4 regions of the Oceanobacillus sp. M65 genome follow, and region 2 is predicted to be linked to each of the others. Evidence: riboswitches for the same ligand, from Rfam matches in the RefSeq annotation. Region 2 holds a riboswitch; each other region holds the start of a gene.
The links. A riboswitch is a leader RNA that binds a small molecule or an ion and turns the genes downstream of it on or off. The one in region 2 is predicted to bind S-adenosylmethionine.
Positions count from the first base shown of each region.

Region 1: another riboswitch for S-adenosylmethionine. It lies ahead of metK (methionine adenosyltransferase); the one in region 2 lies ahead of ACTWPF_RS11965 (LLM class flavin-dependent oxidoreductase).
Region 3: another riboswitch for S-adenosylmethionine. It lies ahead of ACTWPF_RS04390 (SDR family NAD(P)-dependent oxidoreductase); the one in region 2 lies ahead of ACTWPF_RS11965 (LLM class flavin-dependent oxidoreductase).
Region 4: another riboswitch for S-adenosylmethionine. It lies ahead of ACTWPF_RS12280 (methionine ABC transporter ATP-binding protein); the one in region 2 lies ahead of ACTWPF_RS11965 (LLM class flavin-dependent oxidoreductase).

Region 1 covers NZ_JBQQCJ010000001.1:1,581,218-1,586,601, forward strand. Annotated here, with positions in the region: gene ACTWPF_RS07485 (ABC transporter substrate-binding protein) at 1-143, opposite strand, end outside; gene pckA (phosphoenolpyruvate carboxykinase (ATP)) at 301-1,890, opposite strand; SAM riboswitch class I at 2,089-2,195, shown strand; gene metK (methionine adenosyltransferase) at 2,327-3,529, shown strand; gene ACTWPF_RS07500 (gamma carbonic anhydrase) at 3,699-4,214, opposite strand; gene ACTWPF_RS07505 (tetraprenyl-beta-curcumene synthase family protein) at 4,296-5,354, shown strand.
Region 2 covers NZ_JBQQCJ010000002.1:857,454-862,837, reverse strand. Annotated here, with positions in the region: gene ACTWPF_RS11975 (YndJ family protein) at 1-970, shown strand, start outside; gene dacB (D-alanyl-D-alanine carboxypeptidase/D-alanyl-D-alanine endopeptidase) at 1,179-2,651, shown strand; SAM riboswitch class I at 2,736-2,843, shown strand; gene ACTWPF_RS11965 (LLM class flavin-dependent oxidoreductase) at 2,927-3,982, shown strand; gene ACTWPF_RS11960 (ATP-grasp domain-containing protein) at 3,994-4,944, shown strand; gene ACTWPF_RS11955 (manganese catalase family protein) at 5,211-5,384, shown strand, end outside.
Region 3 covers NZ_JBQQCJ010000001.1:918,248-923,631, forward strand. Annotated here, with positions in the region: gene ACTWPF_RS04375 (alpha/beta fold hydrolase) at 1-876, shown strand, start outside; gene ACTWPF_RS04380 (S-ribosylhomocysteine lyase) at 996-1,466, opposite strand; gene ACTWPF_RS04385 (Na+/H+ antiporter NhaC family protein) at 1,724-3,046, opposite strand; gene ACTWPF_RS04390 (SDR family NAD(P)-dependent oxidoreductase) at 3,099-3,863, opposite strand; SAM riboswitch class I at 3,985-4,086, opposite strand; gene ACTWPF_RS04395 (hypothetical protein) at 4,384-4,692, shown strand; gene ACTWPF_RS04400 (hypothetical protein) at 4,710-4,976, shown strand; gene ACTWPF_RS04405 (AraC family transcriptional regulator) at 5,114-5,384, opposite strand, start outside.
Region 4 covers NZ_JBQQCJ010000003.1:37,248-42,631, reverse strand. Annotated here, with positions in the region: gene ACTWPF_RS12300 (ATP-binding cassette domain-containing protein) at 1-781, shown strand, start outside; gene ACTWPF_RS12295 (hypothetical protein) at 810-1,523, shown strand; gene ACTWPF_RS12290 (carbon-nitrogen family hydrolase) at 1,538-2,326, opposite strand; gene ACTWPF_RS12285 (pyridoxal phosphate-dependent aminotransferase) at 2,529-3,701, shown strand; SAM riboswitch class I at 3,765-3,868, shown strand; gene ACTWPF_RS12280 (methionine ABC transporter ATP-binding protein) at 3,956-4,969, shown strand; gene ACTWPF_RS12275 (methionine ABC transporter permease) at 4,959-5,384, shown strand, end outside.

The DNA.
Region 1 (5,384 bases), on a different contig from region 2:
TCCAACGCGACGTATTGTGGTGCATAAAACAAGGATCGAGTTACTTCAGCAAGCTTTATGGAGGAAGTGCTGCTTTGGTTGCATCCGAGCAAAATGAGTGGCAATAAAGCTACTATAAGCGTCATTTTAATTAATTTTTTCATTTTATTTGACCCCCCTTAGTTTAAGTAGATAGTTATGTCAAAACATTTTATGCATTCGCCTAAAATGTGTGATGGCCTATTACATAAGTGCATAAAAAAACGGCCTCCTTGTAGAGACCGCTGAAAAACGTATAAAAAATCTTCTTAGAAATATTGGTTACATGTAATTTTGGTATCTAGGTCCAGCTTGCTTAATCGCATTACTAGCTTCTGTGAACTTTTCAAAATTTCTGTGGAACATCATTGCAAGTTCCTCCGCTGCTTTTTGATAATCTGCAATGTTTGCCCATGTATTGGCAGGAACTAAGAGCTGCTCAGGTACACCTGGAACATGGTATGGAATCTCTAATCCGAATATTTCATCTAGAATGGTTTCTGTATTATTTAATTCGCCTTTCAATGCTGCATATACCATTGCTCTTGTGTAGGATAATTTAATACGTTCGCCACCATCTTCGTAAGAGCCACCAGTCCAACCTGTATTAATCAAAAATACAGTTGCCGAATGTTCCTCTATCTTTTTGCCAAGCATTTCTGCATAGACAGAAGGAGAGAGCGGCAAGAATGGAGAACCAAAGCAGGCCGAAAAAGTTGCTTGGGGTTTAGTCACTCCACGTTCAGTCCCAGCAAGCTTGCTCGTGTAACCACTGAGAAAGTGATACATCGCCTGTTCATTCGTTAATTTACTAATCGGCGGTAGGGTCCCAGAGGCATCTGCAGTTAAAAAGATAATGGTGTTTGGGTGACCAGCGATACTTGGGACCATCACATTCTCCATATGTTCAATAGGATAAGCAGCTCGCGTGTTTTCCGTTAGGGACGTATTGGAATAGTCTGGCTTGTCATTCTCGGAATCAAGCATGACATTTTCCAAAACAGAACCAAATCGTATGGCATTATATATTTGTGGTTCTTTTTCTTCTGATAAATTAATGCATTTAGCATAACAACCGCCCTCTATATTGAATATACCATTATTACTCCAGCCATGTTCATCATCCCCGACTAATTTTCTGTCAGGGTCAGCGGATAGGGTCGTTTTGCCTGTTCCAGATAACCCAAAAAACAAAGCGACATCTCCCTCATCCCCGACATTGGCAGAGCAATGCATGGGAAGGATATCTTGTTGTGGCAAGAGATAATTCATCACAGAAAAAATTGATTTCTTTATTTCGCCCGCATATTCTGTGCCGCCAATTAGAATGACTCGTTTTTTAAATGAAACAATAACAAATGTTTCCGAATTAGTACTGTCTGTATCAGGATCTGCAAAACATCCCGGTGCAGATAGGACTGTAAATTCTGCTTGGTGGTTGGCGAGTTCTTCCTCTGTTGGGGTTATGAAAAGCTGCCTTGCAAACAAGCTATGCCAAGCATATTCGGAAACTACTTGGATCGGCAGGCGGGAGTCTTCATCTGCCCCAGCAAATCCTTTAAATCTATATATTTCTTTCTGGTTTTTCAAGTATTCTGTTGTTTTTTTGTATAGTCTTTCAAATGCATCCTCATCAATAGATTGGTTGACTTGACCCCAATCGATTTTAGAATCACTGACTGCGTCGCGAACAATAAATTTGTCCTTAGGAGAGCGACCGGTATATTTACCAGTGGTTGATCTAATTGCACCTGTGGAGGTTAAAACTGCTTCCATTTTTGCTAAGATTATCTCGATAAGCCGTGGGACAGTTTCATTCTCCAGTATCGGAGTATGCTGCTCTAATTCAGTACAAGGGTTTTTTTCTACCATTTTCACTTCACTGCACCTACCTTTGGTAATGTGTTGTATTACGTTGCCTTAATGTGATTATTAGTATAACACATTTAATTGAATAGTCCATACTAAATATCTAATCTAATCATATGAAATTTTCGCAAACCTTGTTACGAACCAAAAATAGTTGACATGTCAGTTCTCATTCGATAAGCTAAATTTCGAGCGGATACTCTCTTATTCAGAGTAGGTGGAGGGACAGCCCCGATGAAACCCAGCAACCATCACATCGGTGAAAAGGTGCTAACCTGGTGCAAGGAAATTTCCTTGAACAATAAGAGCGAAAGGCTGGTACTCCTTTCCTCATTACTGAAGGAAGGGCTTTTTTTATTTTATAAAAACCTTTGTTATGAAATAGCAAAACTTGATGAACAGAGATCCGTAACAGAAATCAAAAGGAGGATTAAGCACTATGGCTGCTAATCGTCGTTTATTTACTTCAGAATCGGTAACAGAAGGGCATCCTGATAAAATATCTGATCAGATTTCAGATGCAATTCTAGATGAAATTTTAAAGAAGGACCCATATGCGCGTGTTGCTTGTGAAACAACCGTTACAACAGGTTTGGTGCTCGTAGCGGGAGAGATTTCTACAAGTACGTATGTAGACATTCCGGCTATTGTAAGAAAAACGATTAAAGAAATTGGGTATACGCGTGCAAAGTATGGCTTTGATGCGGATACATGTGCCGTATTGACAGCAATTGATGAACAATCTGCTGATATTGCCGGAGGTGTAGACGAGGCACTAGAGTCTCGCCAAGGAAAAATGAGTGATGAAGAGATTGCTTCTATTGGAGCAGGGGACCAAGGACTTATGTTTGGTTTTGCTTGCGACGAGACGGAGGAACTCATGCCATTACCTATTTCACTTGCACACAAATTGGCGAAGCGTTTGGCTGATGTAAGAAAAGAAAAGGTATTAGATTACTTGCGTCCAGATGGGAAAACACAGGTAACTGTTGAATATGATGAACAGGACCAACCAGTAAAGGTAGATACGATTGTTATTTCTACACAGCATCATCAAGATATCACAACAGAGCAAATCGAAAAGGATTTAATTGAACATGTTATTCGTCCAGTCGTACCAGAGAATCTTTTGGATGAAACAACGAAGTATTTTATTAATCCAACAGGCCGCTTTGTGATTGGTGGACCACAAGGAGATGCTGGGTTAACTGGCAGAAAAATTATTGTGGACACATACGGTGGATATGCTCGACATGGTGGGGGAGCCTTTAGTGGGAAGGATTCAACGAAAGTGGATCGATCCGCTGCTTATGCTGCACGTTATGTTGCGAAAAACATAGTAGCTGCAGAACTTGCCAAGACTTGTGAGGTACAACTAGCCTATGCTATTGGTGTAGCTGAACCTGTTTCAATTGCAGTAAACACTTTCGGAACAGGAAAAGTGTCTGAAGAAGCGTTAGTGCATGCAATACGCAAACTATTTGATTTACGTCCAGCTGGCATTATCCGTATGCTTGATTTGCAGAAACCTATCTTTAAGAACACGGCAGCATATGGTCATTTCGGAAGAACAGACATCCTCTTCCCTTGGGAAAAGACAGATAAAGTTGTAGAATTAAAAGCGTTGATGGAGAAGAAGTAGAAAAAGATCAATTATAGAAGCCGAATGGACATTCGAAATGATGAGGTACCTTTTAGGGAACCATCTGTTTTTTCGAAATCCGTTCGGCTTTTGGGTTTTCACGGTACTTGATAATAAATCTAGAGTGGAAGATGAAGGCTTTATGTATACCTCCATTAGATTGCTTTCTCTAAAGGGTGGTATGTGCTTTGTAATATTGTCCTTTTTCCACATATGATTTTCGAATTCGATCCATTTCTGCAAGGTCCTCTTCCGTTAAGTTCCTTACTACTTTGGCTGGTCTCCCAAGAGCTAGCGTATTGGGGGGGATTTTCTTACCTGGAGGGACAAGGCTTCCAGCACCGATAAATGCCCCTGTACCAATTTCTGCACCATCAAGAATGATGGATCCCATTCCAATTAATGCTTTTTCTCTAATGATTGCAGAGTGTAGGGTGACCTGATGCCCCACTGTTACATCATCTTCAATAACTAAAGGCATTCCAGGACTTTGGTGAAGCATAGATAAATCCTGAATGTTTACGCGTTCCCCGATTCGAGTGGGTGCCACATCCCCACGAATGATCGTCTTAAACCAAACACTGCTTGATTGATCTATCTCCACATCTCCGATAATAGTAGCGTCTTTTGCAATAAATGCTGTTTCATGAATTACGGGCTGCTTATCCTGATATTGATGAATCATTTGAATCCTCCTCCATAATATGGTGATATAATTAGTATAGCAAAAAATACACGCTTAAACTGACTGAAGGAAGGCAAACAAATGCGAAACAATGTTCCAACATCATCCATCACATTGCTGAAGTCGTTACAATCGAAAATTTTCCCTGAAGTGGAAAAGGAGCTAAACTACTGGAAAGCAAAAGCAACAGCAATTCCGAATCAAGAATTACGTGATCAAGCACTTGCAAGTATTGGTTCTAAAAAATTCCATTGTCAAGGTGGGGCTGTGTACGCGCTACTTGCAGGAGAGAGAAGTGGCGAAGCAATCAAATTTATTGTAGCCTACCAAACAATTAGTGATTATTTAGACAACCTTTGTGATCGGAGTACATCTCTTGATCCAGCTGACTTCCGATTGCTTCATGAATCCTTGTTTTGTGCCTTGGATCCCGATCAGCAAACACAAAATTATTATGCTTTACGAGAAGATCAGAATGATAATGGTTATTTACATGATTTAGTCCGCACGTGTCAAGTTCAGCTAGCCCTGGTTGAACGGCACGTAGCACAACACTTTTTAAATCGTCTTGTCTCACTATATACAGATTTGCAAGTTCATAAGCATGTAGACATTAGAGAAAGAGTGCCGCGACTCGAAAACTGGTTCAAAGAAGAAAATGAAGACGATGAGTTGGCTTGGTATGAATTTGCTGCTGCTTCCGGATCAACTTTAACTGTCTTCTGCTTAGTGAGTTACCTGTTAGGCGGGAAGCTGGATGAGCCAAAAGCGAAAAGCATCTTTGAAGGCTATTTCCCTTATCTGCAAGGATTACATATAATGCTCGATTATTATATTGATCAAAAAGAGGATGTGGAGGCAGAGGATTTAAATTTTTGCTTTTATTATCCTAATGAGGAAAAAATGAGCCAGCGATTATCACTGTTTATCCAGAAAGCGGCTGACCAAGTACAGCCACTTCCAGATAATTCGTTTCATCAGATGATAAGACAAGGTCTTGTTGGTCTATACCTTGCTGATCCTAAGGTAAAGCATCTGACTAATGAAACAAAGTTAAAGAAGCATTTATTAAAAACAAGTGGAACCAATGCACGTCTTTTTCACTTGTTTACAAAACTGTATTACAAAATGAAAAAATAACCCTGTATTTAATGATAAACTATTCAAGGA
Region 2 (5,384 bases):
CAGCTTGATCACCTTAGCATGGAAAACTAGCTTTTCCCGCTCGATACAAGCATGGCTCATTCGGCTGTCCTTTTCTGCGTTGGGAATTTCCATTTTGTTCTCCCTATGCTACGCCTTTGGTAATATGACAGGTGTGTTTTATGTAAGCATTGACTTTATGCTCAGGTTCCATGGTGTAATGAATGGAGTCGTATTTGCTATGGTTGGGCTAATTGGCTGGATGATAAACTGCCCTCGCCCAAAAGCGATGCACCGATCATTCCCTGTCAGTCGCATAAGAGGAAAGCGGGTTATCGGAGAAAAAGTGCTAGCTGATATAAAAGCGAAAGATACATACAGTGGACTGGTAGACTCCATGCACGTTTACGAGCCGCAAATTGAAAGAGAGAGTCTATCAAATTCGGTGATTGATTTCTATGAAAACACCAATGATTACAGGCTTTTTTCGCAAGTGAAATGGCACGGATGGTTTAAGCCCTTTGCTTGGATCTATCAACATATTAGTAAGCGGATTGGGCAGCTTAATCTTCCTTTCTCTTCTAAGGAAGTAGAGATGACGGGGAGGATTATCGGGATTAGCGAAACAGTTGATGGACGAACAAAACCACGTGTCTGGCTGCGAAAGGTGAACGAGGAAACAATATTTGTCGCGATTTATTCTTTTCATGAAGGGGAGGACAGAACCTACATGGATATTGCACTACCCCTTCCAGGCTCTACTATGATTGGCACCCTTGCATTGCAGAATAAGCACGGAAACCTGCAATTAACAAGTAAACAACAAGAAAACGCGCAACAAGCAGGGATCTATTTGGCTGTTGGCAGGCAGGTACTAAAGCTTCCTCTAGAGGAAACATTTGTGGTAGGTGAAGAACAGGAAGGGAGTTTGAGAGCGACACATAAGATGCGCATTTTCTCGATACCTTTTTTAACCATCAACTACCGGATTGTTGATAAGAATAAAGGATAAACATTTTATTCGTACGTTAGGAAATTATAAAATTTCAGCTAGAAAGCAATCACCACGTAGTTAAAATTTTGAAGTGCCAAGTATAAGAAAAACGTACGCGTTCGTTAATAGACGAGCGAATGCGAGTTTTTCTAATAACAAGGATTTCCTTCTTATTTTGTGGAAATACTGAATAGGGCCTGATCAATAAAATGTAAGAGGTGCTTACATGATGTTAAAAAGAAATGTCAGCCGTGTATGGATACTCTTGCTCATCTTTTGCTTAGCTGCTTCAGTGCCCGAAGAAAAGAGAGTACATGCGATAGAGGAGCGGGGGACAATGAAACAGCGTTTGGATAACGAAATAGAAACAGAACCAATGTTGAAAGGTGCATTAGTTGGAATGAGTGTGCGGGATGCAAAATCTGGCGAGCTTCTATATGAAAACCTTGGAGATACAAGGCTTCGTCCTGCATCCAATATGAAACTTTTAACTGCAGCTGCAGCCTTAGAGGTTCTTGGAGAAGACTACACCTTTTCTACCGAAATAAAGACCGACGGCGTTAACAGAGATGAACAGTTAGTAGGAAACCTTTACCTTGTCGGAAAAGGGGATCCGACCTTGACACCTGAAGATTTTGCCCGTTTTGCAGAGCAACTTCAAGAACTGGGAGTGAGGCATATCAAGGGAGATCTTATTGGGGATGATACATGGTATGATAACGTACGCCTTTCCCCTGACTTAATTTGGAGTGACGAATCATTTCATTACGGGGCGCAAATTTCGGCGCTGACTTCCTCACCTGACGAAGACTATGACGCGGGAAGTGTTACGCTTCAGATAACAGCCGATGAAGAGCCAGGGGAGAAGCCTATCATAACTGTGTCACCTAACACCAACTATGTAACAATACATAATCGAGCCGAGACAAGTTCCAACAATGTGGAAGAGGATCTAACAGTGGAAAGAGAACATGGGTCAAACGAAATCACGCTTACAGGCACCATACCAGCTGGGGCAGAAACGGTGAAAGAATATATGGCCGTATGGGATCCGACAAGCTATGCTATGTCCCTTTTTCAGGATGCACTTCAAGCAAAAGGGATCACTTGGTCTGGGGAAGTGATGGTTGGCAAAGCGCCTAATGAAAGTTCCTTGCTTTTTCAACATAGTTCTATACCATTAAAAGAATTGCTTGTACCGTTTATGAAGCTGAGCAACAATGTGCACGGGGAAGTGCTCATAAAGGAAATGGGAAAGCATGTGCAAAAGGAAGGAAGCTGGGAAAAAGGACTTGAGGTTATGCAAAAGGAGCTAGAAAAGCTTGGGTTAAATCGAAGTACGTTATTAATTCGAGATGGTTCGGGTATTTCACATGTCAATCTCATTCCAGCAAACGAACTTAGTAAACTACTTTTTATCGTACAGGATAAGCCATGGTTTCCTGCCTTCAAGAACGCACTCCCAGTAGCGGGAGAGACAGGCAAGATGGTTGGTGGAACATTAAGGAATCGGTTGGGAGACGTCCAGGTTGAAGCTAAAACAGGAACAATCTTTGGAGTAGCTACACTATCTGGTTATTTACAGAACCTGTCAGGAGAGAATTATATTTTTTCTATTATGATTAATAATGTGCTTGATGAAGAAGCTGCTAAAGACGTGGAAGATAGCCTTGTTCGTATTATTGCGGAAAGACCTTAGCCTTGCTTTTACTAGGAAAAATTAATTAATTGACAGTTCTAACATTTTGCGCTAATCTTTTAAGTACTAATTAAATAATAATGTTTCTTATCTAGAGAGGTGGAGGGATATGGCCCTTTGAAGCCTCGGCAACAGGTCTGTTTAGTTAGATACTGTGCCAATTCCATCAAGCAATTGCTTGGAAGATAAGAGGATGAAGTTCTATTAGAATTTTAAACTCTTTTCTTCGGGAAAGAGTTTTTTTGTTTTCAATTTGGAGAATAGGAGTGGGGAAGATGAGATATGGATTTTGGTTACCGATTTTTGGAGGTTGGCTACGTAATGTAGAAGATGAGAAAATGCCACCTACTTTTAATTATGCAAAGCAAGTAATTCAGTCAGCAGAAAAATGGGGCTATGACACGACATTGATTGCTGAACTCTATTTAAATGATATTAAAGGGACAAAAGAAGATTCAATTGAAGCATGGTCAACTGCTGCAGCACTAGCTGCTGTAACCGAAAAAATAGAGATTATGACGGCCGTTCGTCCTGTCTTTCACAATCCCGCTGTTACAGCCAAAATGGCGGCCAACATTGATCATATTAGCAATGGGCGTTTTACATTAAATGTCGTATCCGGCTGGTGGGCAGAGGAAGCGAAGCAATATGGAGCAGAATTTACAGAGCATGATGCCCGTTATGAGCGAACAGAAGAGTTTCTTGAAGTGTTAAAAGGTTTGTGGACGGAAGAGTCATTCTCCTACAACGGAAAATTTTATCAAATTGAAAATACAAAGCTTTCACCAAAACCTGTACAACGACCAAACCCGGTGTTGTATGCTGGCGGTGAAAGTGACAAAGGAAAAGAGGTTATTTCCACCTATTGTGATGCCTATGTCATGCATGGACATACAGTAGAAGAAGCGAGACAAAAAATTAACGATATGAAAGAACGGAGAAAGCATGCAGGGAAGGAGCCGTTACAGTCGTTTGGTATGGCTGCCTATGTTATTTGCCGTGAAACAGAGGAAGAGGCATTACGAGAGCTTGAGAGAATTACAACTGTAAAAGAATCCGATGCGTACGCTGGGTTTCAGGACTTTACGACAATGTCACAACTGGAACAGCAGGTAAAACTGCAGGATTATTCTGTATCGAACAGGGGCCTACGTCCAAATCTTGTGGGCACACCGCAACAAATAGCCGAGCAAATTATAGCATATGAAGAAGCTGGAGTCGATTTACTATTGCTACAGTGCTCACCGCAATTGGAGGAGCTAGAAAACTTCGCCAAAAATGTTATGCCAAAGGTCGATGAATGGAAAAAGGTTTTACTAAATAATAGATAGGAGAGGCCATCATGACGAAATTATATATCATTCATGAAAATGAAGAATGGACGACACATTTATTTAAGCGATTGGATGAATTAGCGATTCCTTATGAGGATTGGCTTCTAACGAGCGGGAAGGTTGATTTGACTGCCGTCCCGCCAGAGGGAGTTTTTTATAATCGAATGAGTGCATCATCCCACACAAGGGGAAACCGTTTTTCTCCAGAGCTGACAAGTGCCGTGTTATCCTGGCTTGAACATCACGGTAGAACGGTTGTGAATGGGAGCAGGGCGCTTGATCTAGAGCTCAGCAAGGTGAAGCAATATTTGGAATTGGAAAAATACGGAGTCCGTACACCAAAGACAACGGCTGCTGTTGGAAAAAAAGAATTTATTGAAGTAGCCGAAAGCTTTGCAGGGAAACCTTTTATTACAAAGCATAATCGAGCAGGGAAGGGACTTGGTGTTCAATTGTTTCATTCAGTTAAAGCCTTGCAGGAATATGTAGAAGGTGGGGACTTCGAAGAGCCTGTCGATGGTGTCACCTTAATACAGGAATATATTCAGTCACCAGAATCCTATATTACGAGGTGTGAGTTTGTCGGCGGGGAATTTGTTTATGCAGTAAGAGTAGATACATCAGAAGGATTTGAACTTTGCCCGGCAGATGCATGTACTATTGAGGATTTATTCTGTCCTGCTGAAGAACAAGAAGCCCCTGCGAAATTCCAAGTTAGGAAAGGCTTTGACCACCCAGTATTAGAAAAATATAAACAAGTGCTTAAAGGGAATGACATCCAAATCGCTGGTATTGAATTTATTGAAGATGAGGACGGTAACCTTTATACGTATGACATTAATACAAATACAAATTATAATTCTGAAGCCGAAGCCAATTATGGCACCTATGGCATGCTGGAGGTAGCGAAGTATTTAGGGGGAAAACTAAACTCCCACTATCCTACCATCCTATCTTAATTCAGGTTAGACACTCCCACCTTTACCCAAAAAGGTGGGAGTAGTTTAATTTTTAGCCTAATTTTTTGAACAGAGAGTGGCCAGGACCAATAAATTCGCAATCATGGCAGATAAATCGCCCTCTTGCCCTTATAATTGACTACATACATATTAACGAACACTCCTCCACTTGCATAAATTTTGTGGAACAATGGCCTAGCTATCTGCATACCATCTAAAAGGGGCGGATATTTGCCTATTGTCAAACTATAAAGGATGTGAGTGGATTGTTTTATCACGTAAAGGATTTACAGTACCATGCCAAGCCTGATCGTCCAGATCCTGTTTTTGCTAAGAAGTTACAAGAAGTTCTAGGCGGCCAATACGGTGAAATATCGGTTATGATGCAATACTTATTCCAAGGGTGGAACGTAAGAGGGAATGGGAAATACAAGGATCTA
Region 3 (5,384 bases), on a different contig from region 2:
CAGCATGTTAATAATGAATGGTTAATTGGGGAGGAGATGGCACTAGATCCACAGAAATATTTCATTATTGTTCCTAATTTGCTAGGGAATGGATTATCTTCATCTCCAAGTAATACGCCTGAACCATTTGATAAGGGTAATTTCCCTCAGGTAACTATCTATGACAACATTCAATTACAGTATAGACTAGTGACAGAAAAATTCGGTATTAAAAAGATTTCTCTTGTAGTTGGGTGGTCACTGGGGGGGCTTCAGTCCTTCCAATGGGGGGCAATTTATCCGGACATGGTGGAACGAATAGCCTCATTCTGTGGAAATGCAAAGACTTGGCCGCAAACGTATGTAGTTCTAGATGGACTAAAAGCTGCGCTTATGGGATCAATTGGCTCAGATTCAACCAAGTTAAACCAATTAACTTCTGAATCCATGCGTGCTGTCGGGCGTGTCTATGCAGGATGGGGATTATCGCAGACCTTCTATAAAGAAGAACTTTTTCGGGAAATGGGATTTGATTCTCTGGAAAATTTTGCGGTAGGAGTTTGGGAAAATAGTTTTATGAATATGGATCCGCACAACGTACTAGCCATGTTATGGACAGGCCAACATGCAGACATTAGTGAAAATTCCTTGTATAACGGAGATTTTGAGGAAGCACTAAAAAGTATAGAAGCGACTACTTATATTATGCCAGGAAGTACAGATCTATTTTGCACTGCAGATAATAATGAATATGAGGCTAATCTAGTACCTAATAGTGAATATCATCCTATTAAATCAGTATGGGGCCATTTTGCCGGTCGTGGAATAAACAGTACTGATAATAAATTTATTGATGACAATTTAAAGTGCTTATTGGCACTTTGTCCAAAGGGGTAGGTAAATTTCTCAATAGGGATGCTTTGCTCTTGGTGTTTGCAATGTGTGGGAATTTGATTACTAGTAATCCACAAAATAAAAAGGTGAACAGCCCAATCAACTGTTCACCTTTTTCATCCCTATTCCTCGCCAAATACAAACGCCCAATCTGCTCGTTTAGCGAGAAATTCTTGTGCTAATGCTTTTGCACCTTTTAGGCTATGGCTTGCTGCCCAACCACATTGTACTTCATTACATGCTGGAACTTCTGTTGCTACTAGAATATCTTTTAATGTTGCTTCCACAGCATCTAATACTTCGTCATAGTTATCATGGTTTATAACCGATAAGTAAAAGCCTGTTTGACAACCCATTGGACCTAAATCAATGACACTACTGTGATGGTTGCGGATATTTTCAGCCATTAAGTGTTCTAGTGAATGGAGTGCAGGCATTTCCATATACTCCTGATTTGGTTGTTTGAGACGAAGGTCATACTTGTGAACAACGTCGCCGTTTGCCCCAGTAGTAGTCCCCGCTAGACGAATATAAGGTGCTTTCACTTTTGTATGATCAAGATTAAAGCTTTCAACGTTCATTTTTTTAACCATGTATTCCACTCCTAAAATTATTATTTTTTACTAGTAAAGAAAGTATAAAATTTTGTCTTCATAATGTTCGATGGCAGAAATGGCCACGTCCAGCTCCAGCGCCCAGAAACTAGGCGACTTCACGAAATCGCCCTACGATAAGTCATCATCGGTTCGTATCCTCACCGTGATTTCTTTATCTCAGTTGATTCGTTCCACCCGCTACGTTTCTAAACGGGCGCTTGCGCTTTTGTTCCTATTTTACCAGATTAGATTCGTTAAGCTGTTTTTTTATCTCCCTTAGCGGCTTTATTTTTCTGGTGTTTAGGGAAGCCAATGAGAATGGCAATAATTCCACACAGGATGATGGCAATTGGGTAGAAGGAATATGGCAAGATGCTAATTGGCGATATAGCTGCTAACCCGGCAGCGGCAAGCATTTGCCCACCGTATGGAACGATACCTTGCCACCCGCCAGCAAAAATATCGAGAATACTTGCTGATTTTCTAGGATCAATATTGTATTCATCGGAAATATTTTTTGCTAATGGACCTGTCACAATAATAGATATGGTGTTGTTGGCCGTTGCAATGTCGGTTGCACTTACTAAACCTGCAATCCCAAGCTCCGCACCTTTTTTCGTTTTAATTCTACGCGTTACAAAATTTAATAACCACTGAATCCCGCCGTTATGCTGGATAATTCCAATCATACCACCAATTAATAGGGCAACAATTGCAATATCTTCCATATTCATGATTCCCTGTGAAACTGCTTGAATGAAACCAGATAACGTATAAGAACCGTCTATTAAGCCAATGATCCCAGCAAACACGATGCCGCCAATTAATACGACTAAGACATTAACGCCAGCTAAGGCTGCAATGAGTACTGCTATATAAGGTAAAACCTTCACGAAATCAAATGCGTAATCGCCAATGGTGTCAATTTCGGCTCCTGCAGTCACGATCCATAAAAGAACCGCGGTTACAATTGCTCCAGGTAGAACAATGAAAAAGTTGGTTTTAAATTTATCACTCATTTTTGTTTTCTGGGTCCGGACAGCTGCAATGGTTGTATCGGAAATCATTGATAGATTATCTCCAAACATTGCGCCACCTATAACAGTTCCCATTGCAAGCGCCATTGGTATCCCTGTTTGTTCTGCGATTCCAATGCCAATTGGTGCTAGTGCGGCCACGGTACCCATGGATGTTCCCATTGAAACAGAGATGAAGCAACCTACAATAAACAGTCCAACCATTAATAGATTAGGAGGAATAACGGATAATCCTAAGTTTACGGTGGAATCTACAGCACCCATGTCTCTAGCTGTTTGAGCGAATGCCCCGGCCATTACAAAAATTACCGCCATTAAGATAATATTCGGATGTCCTGCGCCTTTCGTAAAGATATCAATCTTTCTAGATAGCTTTTCTTTTCGGTTCATGGCGAGAGCAAAAGCCGCCGCAATAATAATCGCAACGTTTAATGGCATATTGGAGAAGTCTCCAGAAATAACGCCAGTGCCAATAAATAGTAATACAAAGATCAGTAGCGGAAGTAGTGCAAGTGCATTTCCTTTTTTCGCATTAGCCATCAAAATATCCTCCTTCAATTTAGTTTTTAGTGGGTGAGCATGTAACAAGAGATTAGTTCATTGTCATCCCACCCGTAACATTAATTCCTTGGCCAGTCATGTAATCTGAGTACGTTGATGCAAGAAAAACAACGACATTCGCAATGTCTGCAGGTACAGCAGTTCTTCCCAAGGGAACTTGTGAATTATCTTCGTGTTTAATATCTTCAGCTTGAAGACCGCGTAGGTTTCCACCAATCACTCTTTCTGATTGTTTCATCGTTGTTTCCACGATTCCTGGGCAAACGGCATTCACATTAATTTTGTCTTTGGCTAGTTCTAGTGCAGCTACTTTTGTCATCCCTAGAACCGCGTGTTTTGAAGCAACATAGCTACCCATTAGTTGGTAGCCGTTTTTCCCAGCTTGTGAGGCAATGTTAATGATTTTTCCACCTTGGCCTTGAGCTTGTAGTTGTTTCGCAACGGCTTGCATGCAAAGGTAGACCCCTTTTGCATTCACATCGATTGTTTTATCCCAGTCCTGTTCTTTTATATCAACAAAATAGTCCATCGTGGAAATCCCGGCATTATTGACTAAAATGTCAACTCTGCCAAAATGATCAATAACCGAATCAACCACCTCGGTTACTTGTTCTGGATTGGACACATCTGCCTGAACGTGAAACGTATTAACTGTTGTTTCATCATGTGTCTCAGCCATATCTACAACCGCAACTTTTGCCCCGCAATCTAAAAATGCCTCCACAATCGCCTTTCCAATGCCATGTGCACCACCAGTGACAATGGCCACTTTATCGGTCAAATCCATCGTATACATAGAAAACATACTCCTTTCCTGTTGCCCTGCTGTATTCCTTAGTTTGCGAAAGTCTAGACGCAAACAAAAAAGGCCTCTTCTATAGCAAGAAGAGACCTTAAACGTCAACGTTAAAATACTCTTCTTATCTTCAAGCGTTACGCTTCTGGAATTGGCACATTACTCTAAAAGAGCTGCTGCCGAGGTATCGTAGGGCCAGTCCCTCCACCTCTCTGGATAAGAAAATTCGCGATATGTAATTTGTAGATTAAAGATACAGCAAAATGAAATGAGCGTCAAGTTATTTTTTTGATAATTATGAAATAGAGAGTTGGTGTCTGGGGGCTATTATTCCTAATCTTCATTTATAGAATACATTATTATTCTGGATTTCTATTAAGGCGAGTTGTTTACTGGATCTTTATATAACCCGTTCGATGACCTGAAACGTCGATTTGAAAGAGGCCAACTCTCATAAATTATTATGAAAGGCGAATAGGACAATCCCCAGCCACAATAGACATGGGTAAAAAGGAGGGGCTTGGGGACGGCAAATAAAGAGTATAGGTTAATAGATAAAGCAGGGGATTTATCTCCAGAAGATCAAAAGGATTTAGAAGAGGTAATGCTTAGTTTAAATAAGTTTCAGGGTTCAGGGGCAGAGGCTACTTTTTTAGCTGGGCTAATTATTCTCCCAGATGGAAGGCATGAGATAGACTCCCTTTCCAGATTGTCAATTCAGAAAGTAAAAAAGACCAAGATTGATTATATTAGTCGTTTAGATAACAAGGAGCTTGAAAAGAAATTGGAGGAGTATAAAAAGCAGTATAACCTCACCCAGGGCAATTAGAAAAGATAACAAAGGAATTGAATAAACTGCGAAAAGACTTAAAAGAAGGTGAGGGAAAAATTGAAAAAACTAAAAAGCTACTGGAGGAAATTACAATACAAACGGTGGATGAAAAGCAAATCAAAGACTATCTTGATAAAATCAAAAGCTGCTGTAAGCAACTTGAGAATAATCTGTTCATAGAGAACCCTGAAATACTTAGCGAGGAAAAAAAGGCCGAAGTTATAAATAGATTAGATGTACTTGAAAACTTTATAGAAGAATTAAGAAAACAGTTTGCATAGATAGCTATCGGTTAATTATTAGGTGTAATCATCGTAGTGCAAAGGGGTAAGATTTTTATAATCATTTCTTCAAGCATTTTAAAAAGAGCAACGCCACCATATCAGCGTTGCTCTTGATCCATTGTAAGTCCTAGCGTTTATCTTTTCCTCACAGGAATCCATACTTCACTATACGCGTAATCTACTTTCTTTTCATCCATTTTTGTAAACGAAAAGCTAGGAGCAGGGATTACTTCATAATCGGAAGAGGGGAGCCATTCTGAATAGGTCTTTGCCATGGTTTCTTGTAGTGTTGATGGGAACGGCCCTTCATTAGGGAAAATCGCCCACGTACAGGCATCAACAGTTACTTTATCTAATTGATCACTGACGTTATCTTCCGTTGTTAATACACCGATCAAGTGCGTT
Region 4 (5,384 bases), on a different contig from region 2:
TATTTTAAATAATGTTTCCATAAGTTTAAAGGAAAAGGAATGTGTTGCTGTTATTGGAGAGAACGGGACAGGAAAAAGCCTGCTCTTAAAGCTTTTAGCAGGCGTTGTTTCTCCAACTAAGGGCCAGGTGAGAAGGGATATTAAAAAATATGGTTATGCCCCGGAAATCCCCCCAAAATCACTCCATTTCACTGCCAAGGAATACTTAACACATATGGGGAGAATAGAGGGAATGAATAGGGAAGAGCTTGAAAATCGCGTCACACTTCTTTTTAAGCAATTTAATTTCAATTTCCATCAAGATTACATTTATAAACTTTCTAAAGGCAACAAACAAAAAATAAATCTTATGCAAAGTTTGCTTAGGGAGCCGTCTATCCTTTTACTCGATGAGCCACTTTCTGGACTGGATCCTCATTCGCAGGAAAATTTATTACAGTATCTGAAACAATTGAAGGAAAAAAAGACTACAATTATTTTCACTTGCCATGAGGGCTTATTAAAAGAAAATTTGGCGGATCGTATTCTTCTTATCGAAAATAAAGAGGTGAAAGAAGGGGAGATGAAAACAGAAAAATCGTATCGTACGGTTCAGTTTTCGGGAAACCTTGATGAAATTTCTCCTCTAATTAATAAGACAGTAGATATGCAAACTCTACGTAGACTCCAAGATGGAGGCTATGAGGTAAATGTAGAAGCTAACAACAGTGATAAACTACTTTTAACAATTATTAACCAGGGTGGAAAGATTAAATTTCTATCAAAGAAAAGCCGGATATAGGTGGACAAACAGAAAGCCAGGTGAGATTTTGAAAGCACTCGTTTCCTATATGTTAAAAGACTATTTAAGGTCCTACTTATATGTACCGCCCGTCAGTTTATTTTGCTTGTGGACATTTGTAGCATATACATATGTTCCCAATCCCATTTTCAGTAGCTATGCTGTTTCATGCGCAGTTCTATATTTTGTCGCCGCCTGGTTAACGATAACCTTGGTGAATAGAGAGGATGCAACCCAGTTTCATATAACAGCTGTACATGCTAGAAGTTTTAATACTGTGTTTCTTAGCAAGGTAATTGGTGTTCTTATTATGATAAGCTTTCTTATCATGTTGGCTGTTCTATATCCAATTTTGATTGGTGCTTTCCATCGTTCTGTTACATTGTGGGACGTTTTGATAGCAATTACTGCACATTTCCTTATTTCTTTCTTGGGCGTCGCCGTTTCGCTATATTTCACAAAAATATGGAGCAGAAGGAAACTTAGTACTTGGCTATTACTTGTGTTGATTTTAGTAATTTCACTTGTTAAGGGTGGCGTGGTAGACAGTCTTCCAAGTGGATTTTCTTTTGTTACATGGGTTTTTCCTCCTTCCTTTGCAATAATAGACGTGCTTTCCCAGGATACCGTAACAGCGAATGGTCAGCTGTTTTCCACTTTTATCTACATACTTGGTTATGCATCTTTGTTAACTGTAATTTTTTTGGTTTTAGTACGAAAAAAGAACGCCTTTCTAACATGAAAGGCGTTCTTCTCTTAATATCTGTAGATATCCGGGCGACGATCAGAAAAAATCGGAATACGCTGTCGAACATCATCTACCTGCTCTACATCCAATTCACTGTATAGGATGGTTTCTTCATCGTCAGCTTCTTCCAGGATTTCTCCCCAAGGCCCAATAATCATTGATTGACCACCAAATTGATTGTTAGGATCAGCACCAACTCGGTTGCAGGCTACAACATAGCATTGATTCTCAATAGCTCTACTGATAAGCAGGGCTTTCCAATGGTCTATTCGTTTTGCAGGCCACTCCGCAACCACATATAACACCTTCGTATTATCAAGCATATGTGTTCGGATCCATTCTGGAAAACGAATATCATAGCAAATAACACCAGCAGATTTTATTCCGGCCAATTCGAAAATACCGTTCTCACTACCTTCAACCAAATGCTTTTCCTCATCCATCAATCTAAATAGATGAGCTTTTGCATATTCCTTTACAAGTTCACCATTTGAATTGATAACGAACATGGAATTGGTTACGCCTCGTTCTGTGCGCTTGGCAACAGACCCTGCTACAAGATGCACGTCATATTTCTGGGCAAGTCTAGAAAGGAAAGAGAGGGAACGTTCTCCGTTAGAGTCGGCAATCTCTTCTAAACGGGTAAGATCATAGCCAGTTGTCCAAAGCTCGGGTAAAACGACCACATCTACTTTCTTTTCTTTTAAACTTGCAAACTTTCTTTCTACCTTTTCTTCATTTGCTACCGGGTCTCCAAACGTAATGTCTATCTGCAACAAGGCAACAGACAGTATCATAAAATCAACTCCTTCATAAAAGCAAGGGTAAGCTAACAGCCTGATCCTAATTTAAGTGCTCGTTGTTATTGGTGCTTATTATCCCATCGCCTTATTTTCCTGTCAATTAACCTGATCCTTTGGTAAGTACAGCTTTACAAACGATGCAGAATTGGCTAACATAGATAATTAGAATTTTAGAATTATTAGAGGTGAGAAAACCGTGCAAAGCTTTCCAGTATCAGATACGTTGAAACGCCTGCCAGAGCAGTTTTTTGCCAAATTGGTAAAAAAAGTACAAGCATTAAGCAGTGAGGGGCATGATGTGATTAATCTTGGCCAGGGGAATCCTGATTTGCCAACGCCAAACCATATAGTAGAAGAATTAAAGACAGCAGCGGATAACCCTGTCTATCATAAATATTCCCCGTTTACAGGCCATGCTTTTCTTAAAGAAGCGGTGGCAACCTTTTACAAGCGGGAATACGATGTCGATATTGATCCAGAATCAGAGGTAGCGATTCTATTTGGTGCAAAAACAGGACTGGTTGAAATTAGCCAATGCTTGTTAAATGCAGGAGATACAGCATTACTACCTGACCCTGGCTATCCAGATTACATGTCCGGAATTGCCATGGCCAATGCAAATTCAGTTTTTATGCCATTGTTAGAAAAAAATAATTTTTTACCAAATTATCAACAACTAAATCAAGCTGACCTTGAAGCAGCAAAGTTACTATTTTTAAACTATCCAAACAATCCGACTGCCGGTGTTGCAAACAAGGAATTTTTTGATGAAACAATTGAAGTGGCAAAACAGAATGAAATCTGTGTAGTACATGACTTTGCATATGGGGCTATTGGCTTTGATGGAAAGAAACCGCAAAGTTTTATGCAATCTGCTGGAGCAAAGGATATTGGGGTAGAAATGTATACCTTGTCTAAAACGTATAATATGGCTGGTTGGCGTGTTGGTTTTGCTGTTGGAAACACTTCCGTGATAAAAAGCCTCAACCTGATTCAAGATCACTTATACGTTAGCTTGTTTGGCGCTGTGCAACAAGCAGCAGAGAAGGCTTTACTTGGTGATCAAACGGCTGTAGATGAATTGGTAGCTACCTATGAGAGTAGACGAAATGTGTTTGTAGAAAAATTGCAGGAAATTGGGTGGAACGTTCAAGCGCCCCGCGGTACATTCTTTGCATGGCTTCCTGTCCCAGAAGGATATACATCAGAGGAATTTGCTGACCTCCTTTTGGAAAAAGCACACGTTGTTGTAGCACCAGGTAATGGCTTTGGTGAAGCGGGAGAGGGATTTGTACGAGCTGGTTTGCTAGCTGATGAAGAGCGACTTGCCGAAGCTGCAGCTCGAATTGGAAAGCTAGGAATATTTTAAACTAGCTATTGACAAAGTGGAGTTCGAAGACTATGATAATCATTATGCTAACAATATGAATATTTCTTATCTAGAGTGACGGAGGGAAAGGCCCGTAGATGTCACAGCAACCTTCCATTTGGAGTGGTGCTACTTCCTTCAGAATGATTCATTCTGAAAGATAAGTGTGAGATACTTGTAATCGACACCCTCTTTCATGATGAAAGGGGGTTTTTTGATGGATTGGATTTACTGGCGGAATTGGAGTGAACGTTATGATTAAGGTAGAAAAAGTAAGCAAGATCTATGAAACAAAGTCCGGCCAAGTCGTTGGTGTGGATAATGTTTCACTGGAAGTACCTAAGGGAGAAATATACGGCATTGTAGGATATAGTGGTGCAGGAAAAAGTAGCCTAATTCGCTGTATGAATATACTAGAACGGCCAACTTCAGGAAAAATAATGGTGGACGGTGTAAATTTATTAGAGCTTTCCCCAAAGAAGTTACGAGAAGCACGACAGTCGATCGGCATGATCTTTCAAGGCTTCTATCTAGCCTCAGCTAAAACCGTATTCGATAATATTGCGTTTGCCTTAAAAGCGGCTGGAGTAGCTCCATCACAAAGGAAGAAGCGGGTAGAGGAGCTTCTTGAACTAGTTGGCTTAACAGATAAAATAAATCATTACCCTGCACAACTAAGTGGTGGACAGAAACAGCGTGTTAGTATTGCGCGAGCGCTTGCGAACAATCCTAATGTCCTACTATGCGATGAAGCAACCTCAGCATTGGATCCGAGCACAACAAAATCCATTTTGCAGTTATTAAAGAAAATTAACCAAGAGCTTGGAATCACCATTGTCTTAATAACCCATGAAATGGAAGTGGTGAAGGAGATTTGTGATACATGTGCTGTTATGCAGGATGGAAGAATTATTGAGCAAGGACCATCTTATAACATCTTTGCAAATCCACAGGAGGAACTGACAAAGCAGTTCATTGATACCATTTTGAACTTTGATTTACCAGCAAAGTTGCTTGAAGCCTGCAAAGGTACCATTCTCCAATTGCAGTTTCGCGGTAACTTAGCGAGTGACGCCGTAGTGTCAGATATGCTGCAAAAGTTTCAGGTCAGTGGCAATATCCTTCACGGCAAGGTGGAGTACATAAAAGAGACGCCTTTAGGCATTTTTATTATGGAATTGCTAGGAGAAACGGAAGAGGTAGCTTCTGCTAAGCAATATTTAGAAGAGCGGTTAAAGCAAGTGGAGGTGATCCAGCATGCTCGATAGAATAATAGAGATCCTTCCTGAGTTGAACACGGCTTTCTTTGAAACATTGCTAATGGTGGGTATAGGCTTACTCGTCGCCTTGATTCTTGGACTCCCTATCGGTATTTTGCTTTATGTAACAGACAAAGGACTATTCTGGGAAAGCCGGATCGCAAAAAGAATAATTGGTATCATTGTGAATTTAGTTCGTTCTGTACCATTTATTATTTTGCTTGTCTTTCTATTCCCTGTTACAGACCTCATCGTCGGACGTATTACTGGTCCACTTGCAGCTTCTGTTTCTCTATCCGTTGCGGCCATTCCTTTTTACGCCCGGATTGTAGAATCTGCTGCAAGAGAAATTGATAAAGGGGTAATCGAAGCTGCTATTGCCGTAGGGGCATCTCCATGGTTAATTATCAAGGATATTATTCTC